Regions from separate parts of the Psychromonas ingrahamii 37 genome, predicted to be linked through region 2. Evidence: riboswitches for the same ligand, from Rfam matches in the RefSeq annotation. Region 2 holds a riboswitch; each other region holds the start of a gene.
The links. Region 2 has a riboswitch for thiamine pyrophosphate ahead of thiD (bifunctional hydroxymethylpyrimidine kinase/phosphomethylpyrimidine kinase). Riboswitches for the same ligand answer to the same signal wherever they lie in the genome.

Region 1 (7,364 bases), 2.1 Mb from region 2:
TCTCTGTTACACCTAAAGATAAAGGTTCAACTGAGAAGATGGGTATTGCTATCGGTAAAATGGTTGCAGAAGATCCAACCTTTAAAGTTGAAACTGATGTTGATTCAGGTGAAACTATCCTGTCTGGTATGGGTGAGCTTCACTTGGATATCAAAGTTGATATCCTTAAGCGTACCTACGGTGTTGACCTTGCTGTTGGTGAACCTCAAGTTGCTTACCGTGAAACTATCACCGAAGAAATTGAAGATAGCTACACACATAAGAAACAGTCTGGTGGTTCTGGTCAGTTCGGTAAAATTGATTACCGTATCAAGCCTGGTGAACCAGGTAGTGGTTTCGTCTTCACTTCTAAAGTTGTTGGCGGTAACGTACCAAAAGAATTCTTCCCGGCGATTGAGAAAGGCTTTAAGGGAATGATGGATACCGGTGTACTAGCTGGCTTCCCAGTACTTGACGTTGAAGTTGAAGTTTATGATGGTGGTTTCCATGCCGTCGATTCATCTGCAGTTGCATTTGAATTAGCAGCACGTGGTGCATTCCGTCAGTCAATTCCAAAAGCGGGTGCACAACTTCTTGAACCAATCATGGCTGTAGATGTATTTACGCCTGATGATCACGTGGGTGATGTTATCGGTGACCTTAACCGTCGTCGTGGTATGATTGCCGGCCAAGAAGCAGGAACTAGTGGTGTTCGTATTAAAGCTGACGTACCTCTTTCAGAAATGTTTGGTTACATTGGTTCTCTACGTACAATGACATCAGGCCGTGGTCAGTTCTCTATGCTGTTTAAAAACTATATGCCTTGTCCAAACAATGTTGCTGAAGGCGTAATCGAAAAAGTTAAAGCTGATAAAGCTGCTAAAAAGAAATAGTTTCTTTTAAATAACTTTTAAGATTAATAAACCTCGTTATCCATGATAGCGGGGTTTTTTTATGTCTGCCTGCAAAAATATCTGGGCACATATATTCAGTTCTTTACGTACAATGACATTAGTCCGTGGTCAGTTCTCTATGCTGTTTAAAAACTATATGCCTTGTCCAAACAATGTTGCTGAAGGCGTAATCGAAAAAGTTAAAGCGGATAAAGTTATTTAAAAGAAATAGTTTCTTTTAAATAACTTTTAAGATTAATAGACCTCGTTATCCATGATAGCGGGGTTTTTTTATGTCTGCCTGCAAAAATATCTGGGCACATATATTCAGTTTTTTACGTACAAATGCAGCAGGGCGAATTAGACGACAGTCTAGTGTTATGGGCGGAGGAGCTCTGCGACTCCTGTTCGTGGTCAGTTTTCGATGCTGTTTAAAAACTACATGCCTTGTCCAAATAATGTTGCTGAAGGCGTAATCGAAAAAGTTAAAGCTGATAAAGTGGCTTAAAAGAAATAGTTTCTTTTAAATAACTTTTAAGATTAATAGACCTCGTTATCCATGATAGTGGGGTTTTTTTATGTCTGCCTGCAAAAATATCTGGGCACATATATTCAGTTCTTTACGTATAATGACATTAGTCAGTGGTCAGTTCTCTATACTGTTTAAAAACTACATGCCTTGTCCAAACAATGTTGCTGAAGGCGTAATCGAAAAAGTTAAAGCTGATAAAGTTATTTAAAAGAAATAGTTTCTTTTAAATAACTTTTAAGATTAATAAACCTCGTTATTTCTATAACGAGGTTTTTATGGCTGTCACTTAAGCAAAATTTCCTGCACCGCCGTTAAACACTTGGTTCGTTTGTTATACCAATTCCATTCATTGAGTGATTCTATTCTGATCTGATTTAATGCCTAACATTCAGTTATTCTATTTAACTTGCCCGCTTTTTCTTCTATACTGCTGGCTCTTGTCGGAGCGCCTTCGGGCTGAGACTACTGAGTTTGCAATATGATCACCCAATAACAGGTGTTTTTTGTACAGCAAAGTGGAATCCGTGGAACCTGATTGGGTTAATACCTGCGTAGGAAACAAGCATAAAGAAAATGAATCTCCTTTCTTTACTCTTTCCACTGAATTTCGACAAGCACTCTCACTACCCAATTTAATTAAGGTAAAGAATGCTATGTCTAATCAAGTAAACTCGAATTTAAAAACCAGCAGCCGTAAAGGTTTATCCCGCAAAGCCTCCCGCCGAGCAGCGCAGGACTATATTCAAAATCTCAATAACGAATCCTACCCCAATTCAGAAAAAATTTTTATTAAGGGTGAACTTCATCCGATTAAAGTGGCAATGCGACAAATTCATCAGGCCGATACTTTGCTGGCAGGCAGTGGAGAACAGCCCGTTTTTGAAAAAAATGAAGCTATTCCCGTTTATGATACTTCCGGCCCTTATACGGATCCTAAAACGAAAATAGATGTGCATGCCGGCTTACCTAAATTACGTCAATCCTGGATTGCTGCCCGTGATGATGTTGAAACACTGGAAGGTGTCACCTCAAATTTTGCCAAGGCACGTTTGGCTAATGACAGTTTAGATGATTTGCGCTTTGCAAATCGGCCTAAACCCTTACGCGCTAAAAAAGGACAATGTGTCACCCAAATGCACTATGCACGCCGAGGTATTATTACCCCTGAAATGGAATACATTGCTATTCGTGAAAACATGGGCCGTGACCGCGTAAAATGTGAAGCGCTGCATTTTCAGCATGCGGGTCATAGTTTTGGTGCCAATCTGCAGGAAAAAATAACCCCGGAGTTTGTGCGTCAGGAAGTTGCTCGCGGACGTGCCATTATCCCGTCCAATATTAATCATCCGGAACTTGAGCCAATGATTATCGGCCGTAATTTTCTGGTAAAAGTAAATTCTAATATTGGTAACTCTTCGGTAAGCTCTTCAATTGAAGAGGAGGTTGAAAAGCTGGTTTGGTCAACGCTGTGGGGTGGTGATACGGTAATGGACTTGTCGACCGGGCGTAATATTCATGAAACCCGTGAATGGATCCTGCGTAACTCTCCCGTGCCAATCGGTACAGTACCTATCTATCAGGCACTGGAAAAAGTAAAGGGTGTGGCTGAGGATCTCAGTTGGGACGTTTTCCGTGACACCTTAATTGAACAGGCCGAGCAAGGGGTGGATTATTTTACTATTCATGCCGGTGTATTATTACGTTTTGTGCCGATGACAGCAAAACGTGTTACGGGTATTGTGTCTCGCGGCGGTTCAATCTTTGCAAAGTGGTGCTTATCGCATCATAAAGAAAACTTTGCTTATGAATATTTTCGCGAAATTTGTGAAATCTGTCAGCTATATGATGTGTCATTATCTTTAGGTGATGGTCTGCGGCCCGGATCAGTTGCAGATGCTAATGATCAGGCACAATTTGCAGAATTGGAAGTGTTAGGCGAACTGACTAAAGTTGCCTGGGAATACGATGTACAGGTGATTATTGAAGGTCCGGGTCATGTGCCGATGCAGATGATTAAAGAGAATATGGATAAACAGCTGGACGATTGTTTTGAAGCGCCATTTTATACCTTAGGGCCGCTAACCACGGATATTGCACCGGGATATGATCATATTACGTCGGGCATAGGTGCCGCGCAAATTGGTTGGTACGGTTGTGCAATGCTTTGTTATGTCACCCCAAAAGAGCATTTAGGTCTGCCAAATAAAGATGATGTAAAAGTCGGTTTAATTACTTACAAAATTGCAGCGCATGCCGCGGATTTAGCAAAAGGGCATCCAGGTGCGCAAATTCGTGATAATGCCTTGTCAAAATCACGGTTTGAATTTCGCTGGGAAGATCAGTTTAACCTCGGTTTAGATCCAGTCACCGCACGAGAATATCATGATGAAACCCTGCCGCAGGAATCCGGAAAAGTCGCGCATTTCTGCTCAATGTGCGGGCCAAAATTCTGTTCAATGAAAATTACTCAGGATGTGCGTGATTTCACTGCAAAATTAGATTCAGGTGAGATCAGTATTAAGATTTTAGATGAAACTATTACTATGACAGCAGCAGAAGGCATGGCACTTAAAGCCAAAGAATTTAACGACTCTGGTGCTGAAATTTATCAGCCAGTTTTATAAAAAAGCTGTCGGCTGTCGGCTGTTAGCTGTCAGCAGATAGCTGCTCTTGTTAAGGATAAATATGAATAAACTTGTTTGGAGTATTGGTGCTTCTGATTGCACTGGTGGTGGGGGGATTCAGGCGGATCTCCATACTTTTAAAGACTTAGGCGCTGATGGCTGCTCGGTGATTAGCGCGGTTACCGCGCAAAACTCGGCGACCGTGAGTTTGGTTGAAAGTGTATCGGAACAGATGTTCACCGATCAATTAGCCTGTTTAACGGCCGATATGCAGGCAAAGGTGATCAAAATTGGTTTAATTACCAGTGTGAAACATGTGCAGATTCTCGCTGAAAAATTGGCTGAATTTAAACAAACCTGGGCGGTGCCACCTTTTGTGATTTACGATCCGGTCGCAGTTGCATTGACGGGTGAGAAGATGGCAGAAGAAGGGCTTGTTGAGCTTATTAGAACAGCCTTACTACCCTGCATTGATTTGTTAACCGCCAATGCCGGTGAAGTACTTACCTTATCCGGTCATGCTTTAATCAGTGGTGAGTCGCTAAAACCTGCCGCTTTAAAACTCATCTCGCTGGGCTGTCAAAGTGTCTTGATTAAAGGTGGTGATTTTGAACTGGTGGATAAAATAGCGCTTGATTACTGGACAGATGGCAAGCGTGAAATCGCATTAAGCAGCGCACGACTGACTCGTATGGAGAGTCACGGCACGGGGGGCATCTTAGCCAGTGCCATTGGCGCAACTATCGCCTTGGGCTACTTTATTGAAGATGCTTTGGTGGTTGCGAAAGCCTATCTGAATCAAGAGCTAAAAGCGGCCAAAAAGCTTGGCTTCTATGGAATAGCCCATTTAGGCTGGCCAACCAATAAAACTGATTTTCCGGAAGTAGTGTTACCCGAGTCAAAAATCGGTTATGAGTTAGATCTGCCGGGGACATTGGAAGCCGGGCCCGGTTTTGCTTCCTGTGGCACTTTGAAACTGGGGCTATACCCAGTGCTGGACAGTGTTGAATGGTTGGACAAAGTCCTGAAGTTGGGGGTTAAAACCCTGCAGCTGCGAATTAAAGACAAACAACCGGAACAAGTTGAGCAGCAGATTATTGAGGCCATTGCCCTTGGACGTAAATATAATGCGCGTTTGTTTATTAATGACTACTGGCAACTGGCCATCAAACATCAGGCCTACGGGGTGCATCTTGGTCAGGAAGATATGGACGTTGCGGATTTACCCATGATTGCCGATGCGGGCCTGCGCTTAGGGCTTAGTACCCATGGTTATTATGAGATATTACGGGCGCAGCAGTTAAAACCCAGTTATATCGCACTGGGGCATATTTTCCCCACTCAAACGAAACAGATGCCATCGGATCCGCAGGGGCTAAGCCGTTTAGGAAAATATGCACAGTTGTTATCCGATATTCCAACGGTGGCGATTGGCGGCATTAATCTTGAGCGGGCTACCACAGTTTGGAAAACAGGGGTTGGCAGTATTGCAGTGGTTAGCGCAATAACCCATGCCGACTCTCCCAAAATCGCCATTGAATCATTTAATCAAGTGATCCAGTAAAAAATAGCCAAGAGTGGTGAGTTTAAGGCTCTCTACTTGAAGTATTCATAATAATATTAAGGTAAATCATGTTAACGGATCCTGAAGTATTACGTTATAGCCGTCATCTATTATTGGAAGATGTTGGTGAGTCCGGGCAAAGCGCTTTGAAATTTTCCAAGGTACTGATTATTGGTATGGGCGGACTCGGCTCACCCGCCGCACTGTATTTAGCCGCTGCGGGGGTAGGCACACTGGTAATATCTGATTTTGACCATTTGGAAGTGAGCAATCTGCAACGCCAAATCGCTTATCAGAACAGTGATCTAGGCGCGCCTAAAGTGACCTTAATGAAACAGCGTTTAGAGGCACTTAATCCTGAAGTACGAGTACGCGTCATTAATACTCAAATGAGTCAATCACAACTTTCGATGGAGCTTATTCTGGCGGATTTAGTCTTAGATTGTACCGATAATATGGCCAGTCGGCAGATGATTAATAACGCCTGTGTACAGGCGAAAACCCCCTTAATTGTGGGTGCTGCTATTCGCTTCGAAGGGCAGTTAATGTTTTTTGACCACAGTAAAGCCGATTCTGCTTGTTACCACTGCCTATTCCCCAATAGTGAAGAGCCGGCTTTGAATTGTAGCAATGCAGGGGTGCTTGGTCCTGTGGTTGGTACCATTGGCACCTTGCAGGCACTTGAGGCATTGAAGTATCTACTTGGTTTACCTTCAGGCATTAATAATAAATTAAAACTTTTTGATGCTAAAACCTTAGAGTGGCAAACCTTTGTGATTAATAAAGATCCCAAATGCCCCGTATGCGGACAAATTCAATGAATATCTTTGTAAACGAACAGGTAATAACAATCCCCGCCAACTGTAATATTGAACAATTATTATTGCTGTTAGAAAGTCCTTTAAAAGGCAGCGCAGTTGCAGTTAATCAGCATATTATAAGCCGTTCAAAATGGGCTGAATATAAACTTAATGAAGGCGATCAAATTTCGCTTTTTCAAGCCATAGCAGGAGGCTAGCCATCAATGTTATTTAATAAAATGCAGGGCAATGATCCATTAGTGATTGCCGATAAAACCTTCACTTCGCGATTATTTACTGGCACAGGTAAATTTAATGACCAAAAAACTATGATTGCAGCGCTCAGGGCATCCCAATCTGAATTAGTCACTATGGCGTTAAAGCGTATTGATATGGAGCATAAGGATGATGATATTCTCGCGCCCTTAATTAAAAACGGGATGAATTTATTACCTAATACTTCCGGTGCCCGTAATGCCAAAGAGGCGATATTTGCTGCACAACTCGCCCGTGAAGCCTTGCAGACCAACTGGATAAAATTAGAAATTCATCCGGATCCTAAGTATCTGCTGCCGGATCCTATTGAAACATTAAAAGCCGCTGAATTTTTAGCGCGTGATGGTTTTGTGGTACTGCCCTATGTGCATGCCGATCCTGTTTTGTGTAAACATTTAGAAGCCGCCGGCTGTGCGGCGGTAATGCCATTGGGCGCCCCCATTGGTTCTAATAAAGGGTTAAAAACCATTGATTTTTTAGAGATTATTATTGAGCAGGCGAATATTCCGGTGATTGTGGATGCAGGCATTGGCAGTCCTTCGCATGCGGCGCTGGCAATGGAGTTAGGTGCCGATGCAGTGTTAGTGAATACCGCCATGGCGGTGGCAAATGATCCCGTTTTGATGAGTGAAGCTTTTGCTAAAGCGGTGCAGGCCGGGCGACAGGCATATCTTGCAGGTTTAGCGGGACAGGTGA
Region 2 (7,364 bases):
CAAAAACTGGTTCAGTTGCGCAAGACCCACGAGGTAATGGTCTATGGTGATTATCAGCCATTGTTTGTTGAGCATAAAAAGGTATTTTCCTACCAGCGGCAGTTAGGTAATGAGAAAGTTATCGTTATTAATAACTTCACGAATGAGCCGCTGGAGCTGACCTTGCCAAAACCACTGCAGGGATTGAAAGGGCAATGCCTGATTAGCAATTATGCGCCGCGTAAGCAGTTAAGCGAGTCACTCGCGCTTGCACCCTATGAGTCTTTTGCACTGCTCATTAAGCCGTGTTAAAGAATACCGGATATATGAATAATAAGTTTCTAATAAGGAAAATAAGATGAAACAGGTTAGTTTGGTCGGCGATGTGGGCGGCACTAATGCACGTCTGGCATTATGTGATCTGGAAACGGGCAGCATTTCTCACTCTCTGACCTATTCAGGTCTTGATTATCCCTCTCTGGAGGCTGTGGTGCGAGTCTATCTGGATCAACAATCGTTGCGTATTGAGCAGGCATGCATTGGCATCGCCTGTCCCATTGATGGGGATCAAGTCTCGATGACTAACCATAGCTGGGCATTTTCAATCAAACAGATGCAGGAAAATCTTGGCCTAAAAAAGCTGACTATTATTAATGATTTTACTGCGGTATCGATGGCGATTCCGGTGCTTGGTGCTGATGACAAAGTTCAGTTGGGAGGCGGTTTAGCCCGTTCCGGTAAACCCATTGCTGTCTACGGGGCGGGCACGGGGCTTGGCGTTGCACATCTGGTGCAGTCTTGCGATCGCTGGTTAAGTTTACCGGGTGAAGGAGGGCATGTGGATATGGCGAGTTGTACTGAGCAAGAGGATGCGCTGATTCAGCAGCTGCGGCTCGAGCTGGGGCATGTTTCAGCGGAAAGGCTGCTTTCCGGACCGGGACTGGTTAATATCTATAAGGGTTTAGTGACCTCCGATCATCGGGTGCCTGAAATATTAACGCCCAAGCAGATTTCAGATCGCGCGCTTTCTGGAGAGTGCCATGATTGCCATCGGGCACTGAGCCTTTTTTGTGTATTGATGGGACGCTTTGCCGGTAATCTGGCGCTCAATCTTGGCACTTTCGGCGGTGTTTATATTGCCGGTGGCCTAGTGCCTCGCTTCCTTGAGTTTTTTAAAGCCTCTGGTTTCCGCGAGGCTTTTGCAGACAAAGGGCGTTTTAAAGAACATCTGGAGGCCATTCCCGTTTACGTAATTACCCATTCGCAGCCGGGTTTACTGGGTGCTGGCGCCTATCTGCGTCAGTCCCTGGGAATCACTCTTTAACGGATTTGTTAGATAATTGATGACTTCTCGGTAAAATGATTTTTCATTATCGGCGGCTATTTTATAATGCTTATTTGAGTGTGCGATACACCCCCGCGATAACATAACCGCTCAGCCTAAGTTTATTTTTTGTGCTTATTAAGTAATCGGATTATAACCATGTTAAATACAAGCAAGACAGTAACAAACAGCCATTATACAAAAAACTGGTGGAAAGAAGCGGTGGTTTACCAGATTTATCCGCGCAGTTTTATGGATTCCAATGGTGACGGTATTGGTGATCTTAAGGGTATCACCGAGCGGCTTGATTATCTTAAAGACCTTGGCATTGATGTTATCTGGATCTGCCCTATGTTCAAATCACCTAATGATGACAATGGCTATGACATCAGTGACTATCAGGAGATTATGGATGAATTTGGCAGTATGGCTGACTTCGATTGTCTGTTGGAAGCTGTGCATGCGCGTGGGATGAGATTGATTTTGGATCTAGTGGTCAACCATACCTCCGATGAGCATCCTTGGTTTGTGGAGTCCAAAGCATCTAAGGATAGCCCCAAACGAGACTGGTATATCTGGCGTGATGGTAACTTTGGTAAGGAGCCTAATAACTGGGAGAGCATCTTCAAGGGACCGGCCTGGGAGTACGATCAAAGCACTGACCAGTATTATATGCACCTGTTTTCCAAAAAGCAGCCGGATCTTAACTGGGAAAATAAGGCGGTGCGTGAAGCTATCTACAAAATGATTAACTGGTGGCTGGACAAGGGGATAGACGGTTTTCGTGTCGATGCCATTAGCCATATGAAAAAGGAGCCAGGCTTTAAAGATATGCCTAATCCGAAGGGACTCAAAAATGTGCCGTGCTGGGATAAAATGATGAATGTTGGCGGTATCATCGACTATCTTGATGGCATGTGCGACAACACCTTTAGACACTATGACATTATGACGGTAGGAGAAGCTAATGGCGTCTCTGTGAGTCAATCCAAAAACTGGGTCGGCGAGGATAAGCAGCGATTAAATATGATTTTCCAGTTTGATCACCTTAAGCTATGGGAAGATAAACCAGATGCTCAGCTGGATCTGGTTAAGCTAAAACAGATTTTTAGCAAATGGCAGAAAGGGTTGGAGAATATCGGCTGGAATGCCCTCTTTCTGGAGAACCATGATATCCCGCGAATAGTCTCTAAATGGGGGGATACAAAGCACTACTGGTTTGAAAGTGCGACCTCTTTAGCAACGATGTATTTTCTGATGCAGGGCACCCCGTTTATCTATCAGGGGCAAGAGATTGGGATGACCAATACCCAGTTTGCCAGTATTGATGATTTTAATTGTGTTGGCGCTAAAAATCAGTATGCCGAGTTGCGTAAGGAGGGGATGCCTGAGCAAGAGATCCTGCATCTGTTGGCACAAACAGGCAGGGATAATTCGCGCACGCCTATGCAGTGGGATAGCACAGTTAATGCAGGCTTTAGTTCCGGTACACCTTGGCTCAAGGTAAATCCAAACTATCAACGTATTAATGTTGCGCAGCAAGAATTGGACAAAGGATCTATTCTGAATTTTTATCGCCAGCTGATTGCCCTGCGTAAGGCCGAACCGGTATTGGTTTATGGTCATTATGATTTATTGCTTGAAAATGATCTGCAGATTTACGCCTATACGCGCACCTTAGGGGAGCAGCAGTTGCTGATTATGTGTAACTTGACAGGCTTGTCTGCACAATATATGCATCCAGACTGTCTACCAAAGAGTGAACATCTGTTACTGGGTAATTACTCTGTGGCCACGCATGGAGCCGAAAATAGTCTGGTATTAAATCCCTTTGAGGCTAGAATCTACCGCCTGTGCAAGGCTTAATATCTGTTTCCCGTTAGCAATCAAAATACTGATTTTTACACCTTCAATAATAACAGATAGTTAGGTGTTGCGGCTCGTTTCACTGGCTGATTGTTAATCAGCCAGTTGAGCTTGCGTTATGTGGTGTTCTTTTTGCCGCTATCTGTAGCGTAATACCAAATCCATTAAATTCATGCCTTACTTTTATGTGTTTTCCGGCGCCTAAATAGATCATCTAATAAGTGGAATTGGTATAATGCGCCAAGTTTAAGCTCTCTTCTGAACTACTTGAATCACACCTCCCCTTTGATATAAGGATTATTTTTTATGAGATCTTTAAACTGCTCCAACAACCTGATGCTTTGCTTATCCTGTTGGCCATCTTTATGGAGATAAGCCCCAATGGTGGCTTTGCTGAAACACTCCTGCATCTGAAGAGGGACAATATCAAAGGTTTCAAAATATGTTTTCATGCCGGCAGGGTAGAGTAAAAGCGCGTCGCTGTTTTGTAATAAATCGATCGCTGTTAAAAATGAGTTGGTATTATAAGTCACCTTTTCATGCAGATAGTGGCGTTTGAGAAAAGATCTCATTTCAGGGCTTTGCTGCTGCAAATGGGCAAAGCGTTTTTTCGACGTCCCTAGATGAACCGAGGGAAAGTGCGCCATATCCTCATTGCTGCAGATGATCACCTACGTCGATGGTGATATTGCTGTGCGGGTAAGCATTTTGGAAGTTCTGCACACAGTCGCGAATAAAGAGGTGCCACCAAGCGTCACCGCAGCCTATTTTAAGTTCGTATTGATGCCTGAGCTTATTTTTATCGAGCTTATTGAGGGTATTTTGATAGAGGTGCTGCATCATTTTCGCTTGCTCATAGAGCAGTTTCCCACTTGACGTGAGCGTGATCCCTTTAGAGTTGCGATTAAATAACTTGGTTTCAAGCTTTTCCTCTAATTTATTCATGTTATGACTTAAGGTAGGTTGGCTTAAACAGAGTTTGTTGGCAGCTTGTGTCACATTTTGTGCTTTTGCGACCTGAATGAATTGAAGCATTAACTTGAACATTGCTGCCCTTGTCGTAATAGATAAATTCTATGATCTGGCCATTATAATAGTGTTTTTGTATGGCTATGTTGGCATCGCTCACTGTGTCAGAAATTTTTCAAGTGGGCAATCGAGGCGAGAAAAAAGTGCTTGGCAGGAAGTTTGCTTTTAGGAAAAAGCAGTAAATTAATAATAAGGCGGGTTGTGAGGTGATTTATGGCATTGCTGCTGTAGGTCGAAATAAGCCCCTTTGATCTAAATTCTCAATGCTGCTCTCTTTTTTATCGGAAGGCTGCGTCCAATTTTTTTCTGCATAGTTAACTAAAGTGAGTACTTTTTAATTAATTTATGATTATTTCCCTCGTCCTTTAACGACCTGTCTTTTCGACCTAAAGGTCCGGGCTTCACGCACAATAGGTGAAGACAATTTACAGCACAGTTGTTGATGATTTCAACAAATCTGTCTGATTAATTTTTTAGTTTTTTGTGTGATTTCTGAGTCTTTCGATTGCTATGAAAATGAGCTCCCTTACGCAAGGGAACCCTTGCTCTTTCAAAAAAACTTGTTATTATTGCTGCAAATATAGTCGGGGGGCCTGAAGGCTGAGATCGCATAGTGCGAAACCCGTTGAACCTGATTCAGTTAATACTGGCGTAGGGAACTATAAGTCTTGTTTTTGATTCTCTCTGCTACACCTATCTTAAATATTTGGCTTGATATAGTTCCTTTTACCCGTTATAGGAGCTTTTATGTCAAACCTTAGTGCAACTTCTACTGCTCAAAATTCATCAACGCCTATCGTGCTGACTATTGCCGGATCCGACAGTGGTGGTGGAGCAGGTATTCAAGCCGATATTAAAGCCATTTCAGCAACGGGCGGTTACGCCTGTTCTGTGATCACTGTGATTACCGCTCAAAACACCCTTGGGGTGTCCGCTATTTTCCCTATTCCCCTTGAACATATAGAAAAGCAACTTGATGCGGTTTTTAGCGATCTGAATGTGGTTGCTGTTAAGGTTGGGATGTTGGCTGATTGCGACATAATCAAACTCGTGGCAGCAAAAATAAGACAGTATCGTCCTGCCTTTTTAGTGGTTGATCCGGTGATGATCGCAACCAGCGGAGACTTATTGCTGAAAGCATATTCGATTAGTACACTGAAATCGGAACTGCTTCCTCTTGCAGATCTTATCACGCCTAATCTGCCCGAAGCGGCGGAATTGATTTCTTCAGATGTGCCAACCAATAAAGAGGGCATGGAGAAGATGATCGGCAAACTCCGTAAATTGAAATTTAATGCGCTGCTGCTTAAAGGGGGGCATTTGATTGATGATGAAAATAGTAATGATCTGCTTATCCTACCTAATCATGTTGAACAGTTAAACGCCATCCGTATCAATACGCTTAATACCCATGGTACAGGTTGCACACTTTCGTCGGCAATCGCCTCCTATCTGGCGCAGGGTAATGATCTTTTACGTGCGGTGCAGCTGGGCAAAGACTATATTTCGCAAGCGATCGCGCATGCCGACGAATTAGATGTCGGGCAGGGTCATGGCCCGGTAAACCATTTCTTTGTCGGACATGCGAATGTCCGTTAGCACGCGGCCTTTATCAGTTAAAAGTCCTGCCCTGCAGATAGATATCTCTGCGGGTTATCTGCGTTATACCGGCAGTAAAGCGGCCACATTACAGGGTATTAATATGAGATTCCCTGCCGGGCAATGGACCTGTATTTTGGGCCGCAGTGGTTGTGGGAAAACTTCATTGCTTCGTTATCTGGCCGGTTTGCTTGATCAGCAAGTCAGTTGGTCTGGCGAGCTTACGATCACACCTCCCCAATTTGATTTGAAAAATAACATTGCTTATATGGCGCAACAGGACTTGTTGATGCCATGGCTGTCGGTGCTGGACAACGTTACCTTAAGCGCTAAATTCGGTAATACTATTACGCCTGTTCACAAAGAAGCTGCCTTGGCCTTGCTTGAAAAGGTTGGACTTTTAGATAGTGCCGACTGCTTGCCTCAAAAACTGTCGGGTGGTATGCGCCAGCGTGTCGCGCTGGTGCGCACATTAATGCAGAATAAGCCCGTGATATTAATGGATGAACCCTTTTCTGCCGTGGATGCGGTAACACGTTACCGCTTGCAGGATATGGCTTGTGAACTGCTCAAAGATAAAACCGTTGTTTTGATTACCCACGATCCGCAGGAAGCAATTCGCCTGGCGGATAAGATCTACATTATGCAGGGAAAACCCAGTTCAGCCGAGTCTTTAAAGGTACCCGCTTCTTTAACACCCCGTCAATTTGATGCCGAGTGTGCACAACTTCAGCAGTCTATTATGGCATATCTGGAGCGCTCAGATGCCTGATGTCAGCGTCTTAGATAGTCAGCCAGCTTCGACAAAATATAAAAAAATAGTTCTTAAACCCCTTCTGCGCATTATGATAAGCGTGCTAATTATTCTGGGTTTATGGCAGGCAGTGGTGGTTTTTTTTGAGATGCCTTCCTTTATTTTACCTGCTCCTTTAGAAGTATTTGCAAGACTGCTGCAACGCTATGACGTTCTGCTTAAACATACTTTGGTCACGGCACAAGAAATTATTCTGGGCCTGTTTTTAGGCCTGTTTATGGGGTTGTTTTTTGCCCTGCAGATGCTGTTATTTAAGCCGGTTAAACATTGGCTCTTACCCATTTTGATTGCCAGTCAGGCGATTCCCGTGTTTGCGCTTGCCCCCGTGCTGATGCTTTGGCTGGGTTATGGGATCGCCTCCAAAATAGTGATGGCCGCGTTAATCATCTTTTTTCCGGTGACGACCTGCTGCTACGATGGGCTGCGTAATACTCCGTCGGGTTATCTTGATCTTGCACAAACCATGGGGGCGACAAAATGGCAGATGCTGCGCCATATTCAGTTTCCAGCCTCTTTACCGACACTGGCTTCCGGTATTCGGGTTGCCGTGGTGATTGCGCCTATTGGTGCAATAGCAGGGGAGTGGGTTGGCTCGAGCGAAGGTTTGGGTTATCTGATGTTACAGGCCAATGCCCGAATGATGATAGATGAAATGTTTGCCGCACTGTTTATCTTATCTCTCTTGTCCGTCCTGCTTTATTTTGTTGCTGAAAAGTTGTTAAAAAAATTTATACCTTGGGAAGTTTAATCAGA
Region 3 (7,364 bases), 2.2 Mb from region 2:
AACCGCTTAATTGCGGTTTTTTTAACAGTAAAATTTAGGTATAAACGGATAATTACGAGGGTAACCCCGCCTGCAGGAATTTTTTTAAGCTGTCGTTTTGATGGCTATCGGTAAGTTTAGATATAGTATCAATACTGCTTATAACACCATTATTTACAAAGAGATAATGTGATCCCACATTAATAGCATCAGAGATATGGTGAGTGACCATTAGAACAGTTACATTTTTTGTAGCAGATAAATCTTTCACAATAGTTAACATTTCTTCGCGCAAAACAGGATCCAGCGCTGAAAAAGGTTCATCAAGTAATAACAAGGGTTTATTTTGGACAAAACATCGCGCCAATGCGACACGTTGTTTTTGACCTCCTGATATTTGATCTGGAAAACGCGATAAAAGTTTATCGACTCCCACTTGTTTAGCAATATTCTGTACTTGCTCACGATCGATGCTGCTTAATTTAAGACCAGGGTGCAAGCCTAAGCCAATATTATCTGCGACAGATAAATGCGCGAATAAATTATTTTCTTGAAACAAAATAGCCATAGGCCGTAGATGCGGTTCAACATCCAGCACCGATTTCCCTCCCATTAAAATATCACCACTGCGTGGGCGAATAAAACCCGCCGCTAAATTTAATAAAGTGCTTTTGCCTGCACCACTTTCGCCCAAAATGGCGACAATAGAGCCTGCTGGAATTTCCACATCAAAACTAAACTCCTCCTGCCGATAGTGATATTTAACATTAACAAAGTTAATCATATTTGCCTTAAGTCATTATTTTTTAAAAGTGCTATTACAAGTAAATGCATACGGCTAAAGTGTGTTGATACCCATCCCGTTAATTAGATATTATCTTTAGGGACAGAAAATTTTCGAATTGAGTATTAGTCTTTAATGGGCATTATTTTGACTGCTAATCTGTTCTACGGCACTAAATATGCCAATACTCAAAATAAATAAAAATAGAGATACAACTGCAGCTGACTCCATCTGATAACTGCCTAATAATTGCAATAGATACAGAGGCAAGGTTCTCAAGTCTTGACTGCCGAACAGTGCAATTGCACTGAGATCCCCCATAGACAGCACAAAACTAATGGAAAAAGCATGAATAATTGGCCGCTTTATGGCGCGCCATTCAATCAAATAAAAACGTGAAAATCCAAATAGTCCTAAACTTGCACATAACTGGTCATATTGCTGAGCAACTTGTAACATCGGTTGGGCAAGCGTTTTAATCACATAGGGCAAAGCCATCAAGGCATTTACCGCGATAACTATAACAATGGCAAAACCAAATACATCGGTTATATTTCTGAGCAGCAGAAACAGACCTGTACTGATAACCAGCCCAGGTGTCACTAATATGATGGTGGCAATTAATTCCAGCTTATCAGCCTTAAAATCAATGCCGACTAATCGCCAGGAGCGACTAGTAAGCAGCATAAAAAATCCCGCGAAGAGGGCAATAAAAGCGGCAAAAATCGCCACTAAAAACGAATTTTGCAGTGCATCCCAAAATGAGGGCGAACTGATCACACTGATAAATTTTGCATTAAGACCGTTGATCACAATCATCAGTAAGGGAGGAATAACCAGAAAAAGCACCAGGCTTATCCACAATGAATCCCAAATTTTTGCTGCCCTATTATCATTAAACAAATAGAAGCTTTGTTTACCTGTCGTGTTAGTCAGAGGGATGGGCCGGGAAAAGCGCTGAATTCCAATTGCCAGGCTGCCGCAAAGTAATATTTGCCAGAGTGCTAATAGTGCCCCTGCTTGTAAATCAAAATCAAACTTAATAGCCTGGTAAATGGCCAGCTCAATGGTTGTCGATTTTGGTCCACCTCCCAGCGCCATTACCGTCGCAAAACTGGTAAAACAAAGCATAAATACCAATCCACAAACGTGGGGCAACTGTTGGCGTAAGCAGGGCCATTCGACTAATTTAAATTTATTCCAATGGCTGATACCAAGATGTGATGATAGTTGGTGGTGCTCACTGGGAATAGAGTGTAAAGACTGCAATAGCAAACGTGCTGCAAAGGGCAAATTAAAAAAAACATGCGCTAATAGTATGCCGTTTAAGCCATAAATAGAAAACGGTAGTTTTTGATCCACCATTGCAAGTAGTTGTGCTATCTGACCACTATTGCCATAAACAGATAACAAACCAAAAACCCCTACTAATACCGGTAAAACAAGGGTTGTAGCAAATAATTTAAGTAAAAAAGATTTAGCAAAGAAGTGACGACGAGAAAGCGCATGAGCCACTGGAATCGCCAAGCCAACACTTAATATTGTCGATAAAAATGCCTGGTAGAAGCTAAATTTTGTAATATGACGGTAATAGGCGTCTTGCCATAATAACGCAGGGTTAAAACCGGGCGAGTAAAATAACAAAGCAGAGACAGAAGCTGCAACAAAAAGACAGATAAACCCGGCAATAATTAAACCGGGTAAAGTATAAGACTTTGCTGACATATTTGCAGACATAGTGGTCGAATGTTTAATAAATTAAAGAGCTCTGCCACTCTCTTATCCATACTTTTCTATTATTGTCGACCTTATCTGCGCTGAATGAAAAAGACGTTGAGGGTATGGTTAAATTTTTAAACCCTTCAGGAAGCGCGACATCAGTAACCGGATACATCCAGTTCCCGGTCGGCATCAGTGATTGGAATTCATCACTGACAATAAATGCCATAAACTTATCTGCAAGTTTTTCATTTTTACTGCTTTTAACTTTTGCGGCAACTTCCACTTGCGTGTAATGACCTTCAGAGAAATTGGCTGCAGCATACTGATTTTTCCCTTCAGCAATAATATGATAAGCGGGGGAGGTTGAATAAGAAAGTACCATATCAGCCTCCCCTTTTAAGAACATACTATAAGCTTCAGACCAACCTTTAGTGACTGTCACGGTCTTTTTCGCCAGCTTTTTCCATGCGTCATCGGCTTGATCACCATAAACCCATTTTATCCATAACATTAACCCCAGTCCTGGCGTCGAAGTCCGGGGATCCTGGTAGATAACGTTAATATCTTGACGTTGCTCAATTAATTCTTTCAGGCTTGCAGGAGGATTTAACAGGGTTTCTTTATTATAAACAAAGGAAAAATAACCATAATCAAACGGCACAAAGGTATTATCTGACCAACCATTGGCAAGGATCACATTACTCGTATCAACCTTGTGCTTTGCTAATAACCCCGTCTTTTTGGCTTCAGTCATTAAATTATTGTCGAGGCCCAGCAATATATCGGCTTTAGTGTTTTTCCCTTCTAAACGCAATCGATTTAAAATTGAAACACCATCGTCCAAGGCAACAAATTCCAGACTGCAAGCGCAGTTTTTTTCGAAGGCCTGTTTAATTTTAGGGCCGGGTCCCCAATCTGAAGCAAACGAATCATAGGTATAAACGACCAGTTTATCAGCCAATACCGGCATTGAAATAATGACAGAAAAGGCCATTAAAGGAATGATTTTTTTCACTATGCGCTCCATTTTTAGTTTGAAAGCATAGGATTGACAGGCAAATCATAAAAATAATACTGATAAGCTCAATTCCTACGCCAGCATTATCTGGTTCAGGTATACGGGTTTAGTTATCTCAGCCTTTTAACAGCACCCCGTTGAGAAAGACTATTGTATACCCAAAAAAAAACAGAGGCACCCAAAGCTTTATTTTTTTAAAAAACAGTTCAGATAATTTTCTGAAAACCACTGTCGACAGCTAATACGTAAATAATTTAATTTAAAATCAACCCATTCCGATGCACATAATACGTCTGTTAAAAAACCAGACTGGTCCGATGTTTGCCGTTATTTGGGATTTGTATTCAGGAATTTTGTGCGGCAGGAGATCTGACGGAGATAGCTTCTATTAATAAAGTGAATCTTAATCCGGAAAAGAGTAAAGCTGCTATTAATACCAAAAAACTAAACAAGTGATCAGCCTAGCTGGTCACTTGTTTGATGCATTTGATATAAGTATCTTCTCGATAACAAAGGGCTATTCACAATACAGGCAATTACTTTGACCGCACCACCTCACTGCTTGCAAGTTTCAATATCAATATTAGATGGTTTCATTACCTGCTGGAATATTAGTCCGCTTACAATCATAACCAAGCCAATCAGGGTTGAGGGTGGAATAGTTTCACCAATGATATAGGCAAGCAGCAGCAGCGAAATAAAGGGTGATATGAAAATCAGGGTACTGATCCGCCCAGTATTATCCGTGGCCTTAAGCGCGGATAACCAGAGTACAAAGGTTATCCCCATCTCAAATAATCCAACGTAGGTGACCGCCAGCCAGCCTTGAAAACTTTGCTCCCAGATAGCGCCTTCATAAATAGACAGAGCAACAGCAAAAGGTAAAGCAACGATGAATCCCAGAAGAACACCGACCACAGGATCGGCTTTGTTTTTTGCGTTTAAAATCCAATATCCCGCCCAAAGCACTGTTGAAAGAAGCGCCAGAATAACACCCAGAGGGCTGTCAAACTCTAAAGCGAACAAATCTCCTTTTGTCGCGATAACAATTACACCAGCATATCCGAGGGCACAGGCAATCCAGTCCTGCTTACGAATTTTTTGCCCTAAAAACAGTGCAGCCATTAAGGTCAGTGTAATTGCCCAGCTATAATTTAGGGGCTGAGCCTGCGATGCCGGAAGTAAGTCATAAGCTTTAAAGAGAATCAAGTAATAAGCAAGCGGGTTTATTAGCCCTAGAATCAGATAATTGAGAGGATTAGAAAAAAAAGTGGTACGCAGCTGATTAAGTTTACCCTGCATATAACAGATACCCGTTAACACAATGGCAGAGACAAAGCTCGCTACGGTTAACATTTGAATAGGAGTAAACTCCTGAAGTGTCAGCTTAAATGCGACCGCTACCGTTGACCAGAGCAGTACTGCTGCAAGTCCTAACACTAATGCACGTTTTTCATTTTTCATTTTTTTAGATTATTCCTAATCAAGCAGATCAATATAGAGGAGAGCTTAAGCGAATTCTGTCGGGAGAGAAAGGAGTATAAGAATAATAAAGGCCTCGTCAAAGTTGATTTGCACCGCTTGTTTATTTCATTACGCTTCGATCACAGCGAAATTTATCAGAATTTGCTCCTCTCCTGTTACTAGCTGTGTTTTTTACCCATTTCCATCCGTGTGCAGATATCAGTCCGGCGTTTAGTCTGCCGCTGATTAATTTTCCGTAAAACGAATCTGAACAATTAAATAACAGAGCGATATTAGAGTCAATAATCTATTCCGCTTTGTCCTCAAAGTCGCAACCGCAACTTTTCACTTTTTCCTTCAGCAATGCCTGCCCTATGGCGATATATTTACTGCCGCAACGGCATAAACATAAATACGCAATATGTCCCCTGATACGCTTGACTGTTTGCCCCTGATTTAATGTTTTACATAATACTGTTAAACAACCATATTGATTATTCACCAGAGAATTATTAACTTTTCTATGGCAACCACAACTGCGGAGAGGCGGATCGATACGATTAAGAAATTGCTTATTTTCAACTAAAAGATGATCTCCACATTTGCATATACATAACCAATAATTGAAATTGTCCGGCACAAGATGGCGATCAGAACTGGCGCGTTCAATAACAAATAAAGATCCAAATATCTTGCCCTGAAAGTCTATTCTCTGCTGTTTTTTTTCCATTAAGATCCTCAAAATAAATTTATTTTTTCATTACAACTCTGCACAATGTTGTGAGTAAAATAGGTCATACCTTATAGCCATTTAATGAAAAGGCCAAGGCGTTTTTTTGAGCGCTTTGTTATGATTTTTGTTTTTAACGATCTGAATTTTGTTGATCTTTATTGTGCATGGAATTATACCAATTTCACTAATTAAGTGATCTGTTTAGACGCCAGAAAAATGCATGAAAGTAAGGCATATATTTTAACCAGTATAAATAAACAGAAAATTAATGGATTTGGTATTATCTATTCACACTTTACTTTAATGGGGAGAATCCAATTTATCAGTGTTGCAATCAGGAGACTGCAGACAATACCTGTGGTATTGGCAGCCATATCCAGCCACTCTCCGTAACGATTAACGTAGGGTTGCAATAATTCAATCACGCCGCTCCAACAAATAAAAAACAAGCAGATAAACTGCCAATATTTTGGTTTACGCAAAGCTATCGGAAACATCAGTGCGCCATAAGCAATAAAGTGATGCGTTTTATCACTACCAGGGACCGAAGGTAAATTTTCCAATGGATAGAGAGACAGCAGAGTTATCAAAGTAAGAGTGAAGATGGTGATAATAATCCAATAGGTTCTAATCACAGCAAGTAGTAAAATCATTCAATACCTTGTTGATATAGCTTTATCATTTTTTGAGTTTAACCGCAGTGCCAAAAGCCATTATCTCCGACGAACCATCCATGATTGCGCTTGTAGTAAAACGTATACCGACAACTGCATCAGCTCCCTTTTCATTGGCGCTTGCAACTAGGCGTTGGATTGCTAGATCTCTGGCCTCGGTTAACATTTCTGTATAGCCTCTAATCTCACCACCTACAATACTTTTTAAACCCGCCATAATATCTCGTCCGATATGTTTAGCTTGAACTACATTGCCCGTAACAACGCCTACTATCTCTGTAATTTCTTTACCTGGAATAGTCTCAGTGGTTGAATAAATCATAAATCCTCCTTTAAAAGATAACGAGGCTGTAGAATGACTCTTACAGCCAAATTTTAGAAATAAATAAGTTATTTTAACTCGATTCTGCAGTTTTTAATTTTAAAGATGGCACGAAACTTTTTGGTTTTTCATATCAATAAGATATATTCATTGGTTAAAATAATGGATAAAAAAGCTATTTTGTTTTAAAAATAAAAATCATGTAACTATTTGGATTTAAAGCAGGTGAAATTTCATGCCAAAGCCGCAACAAAAAATGCGGAATCGAGTTTAACCAACTATAAGCGTGTTTCAGATACTAGGCAATACATTTACAACGCTTAAAAAGGCCTTGAAATTCTCCAACCAAATTATTTGTTCAGCACCAATGCTTTGCTTAGCGACGAGCAAGTGGGTGCTGTTTTTACTGTCTTTTTTAGTAAAACCGCGACAGCTGTTATGCATTCCGTGATTTGGCTTTTATGTTTAACCGCACCCATCGTTTCTGCAATAACGGCTACTGATTATGAAATGAAGTTAGCTTCCATCATTCCCACAATAACGGCTTGTGATATTTTGTTAATTTCATATTCAGAGGATGAGTAAATATCCCCTTCTTTATTACCCAAAGCTATGTCGACAACATGAGGCTTATGATCATGGATAAGAATAACTATCCTCTTATCCTG

Region 1: another riboswitch for thiamine pyrophosphate. It lies ahead of thiC (phosphomethylpyrimidine synthase ThiC); the one in region 2 lies ahead of thiD (bifunctional hydroxymethylpyrimidine kinase/phosphomethylpyrimidine kinase).
Region 3: another riboswitch for thiamine pyrophosphate. It lies ahead of thiB (thiamine ABC transporter substrate binding subunit); the one in region 2 lies ahead of thiD (bifunctional hydroxymethylpyrimidine kinase/phosphomethylpyrimidine kinase).

Annotation. Positions count from the first base shown of each region.
Region 1 covers NC_008709.1:460,553-467,916, forward strand. Annotated here, with positions in the region: gene fusA (elongation factor G) at 1-872, shown strand, start outside; gene PING_RS20370 (hypothetical protein) at 934-1,095, shown strand; TPP riboswitch at 1,836-1,979, shown strand; gene thiC (phosphomethylpyrimidine synthase ThiC) at 2,058-4,028, shown strand; gene thiE (thiamine phosphate synthase) at 4,090-5,592, shown strand; gene PING_RS01925 (HesA/MoeB/ThiF family protein) at 5,661-6,413, shown strand; gene thiS (sulfur carrier protein ThiS) at 6,410-6,610, shown strand; gene PING_RS01935 (thiazole synthase) at 6,617-7,364, shown strand, end outside.
Region 2 covers NC_008709.1:2,892,833-2,900,196, reverse strand. Annotated here, with positions in the region: gene PING_RS12270 (glycoside hydrolase family 13 protein) at 1-291, shown strand, start outside; gene glk (glucokinase) at 338-1,303, shown strand; gene PING_RS12260 (glycoside hydrolase family 13 protein) at 1,463-3,169, shown strand; gene PING_RS21015 (putative transcriptional regulator) at 3,442-3,816, opposite strand; gene PING_RS21010 (LysR family transcriptional regulator) at 3,821-4,216, opposite strand; TPP riboswitch at 4,774-4,873, shown strand; gene thiD (bifunctional hydroxymethylpyrimidine kinase/phosphomethylpyrimidine kinase) at 4,946-5,797, shown strand; gene PING_RS12245 (ABC transporter ATP-binding protein) at 5,781-6,569, shown strand; gene PING_RS12240 (ABC transporter permease) at 6,562-7,359, shown strand.
Region 3 covers NC_008709.1:486,971-494,334, reverse strand. Annotated here, with positions in the region: gene thiQ (thiamine ABC transporter ATP-binding protein) at 53-763, opposite strand; gene thiP (thiamine/thiamine pyrophosphate ABC transporter permease ThiP) at 896-2,488, opposite strand; gene thiB (thiamine ABC transporter substrate binding subunit) at 2,514-3,500, opposite strand; TPP riboswitch at 3,556-3,650, opposite strand; gene PING_RS02050 (DMT family transporter) at 4,059-4,967, opposite strand; gene PING_RS02045 (hypothetical protein) at 5,275-5,697, opposite strand; gene PING_RS02040 (VanZ family protein) at 5,985-6,353, opposite strand; gene PING_RS02035 (heavy metal-binding domain-containing protein) at 6,379-6,696, opposite strand; gene PING_RS02030 (hypothetical protein) at 7,200-7,364, opposite strand, start outside.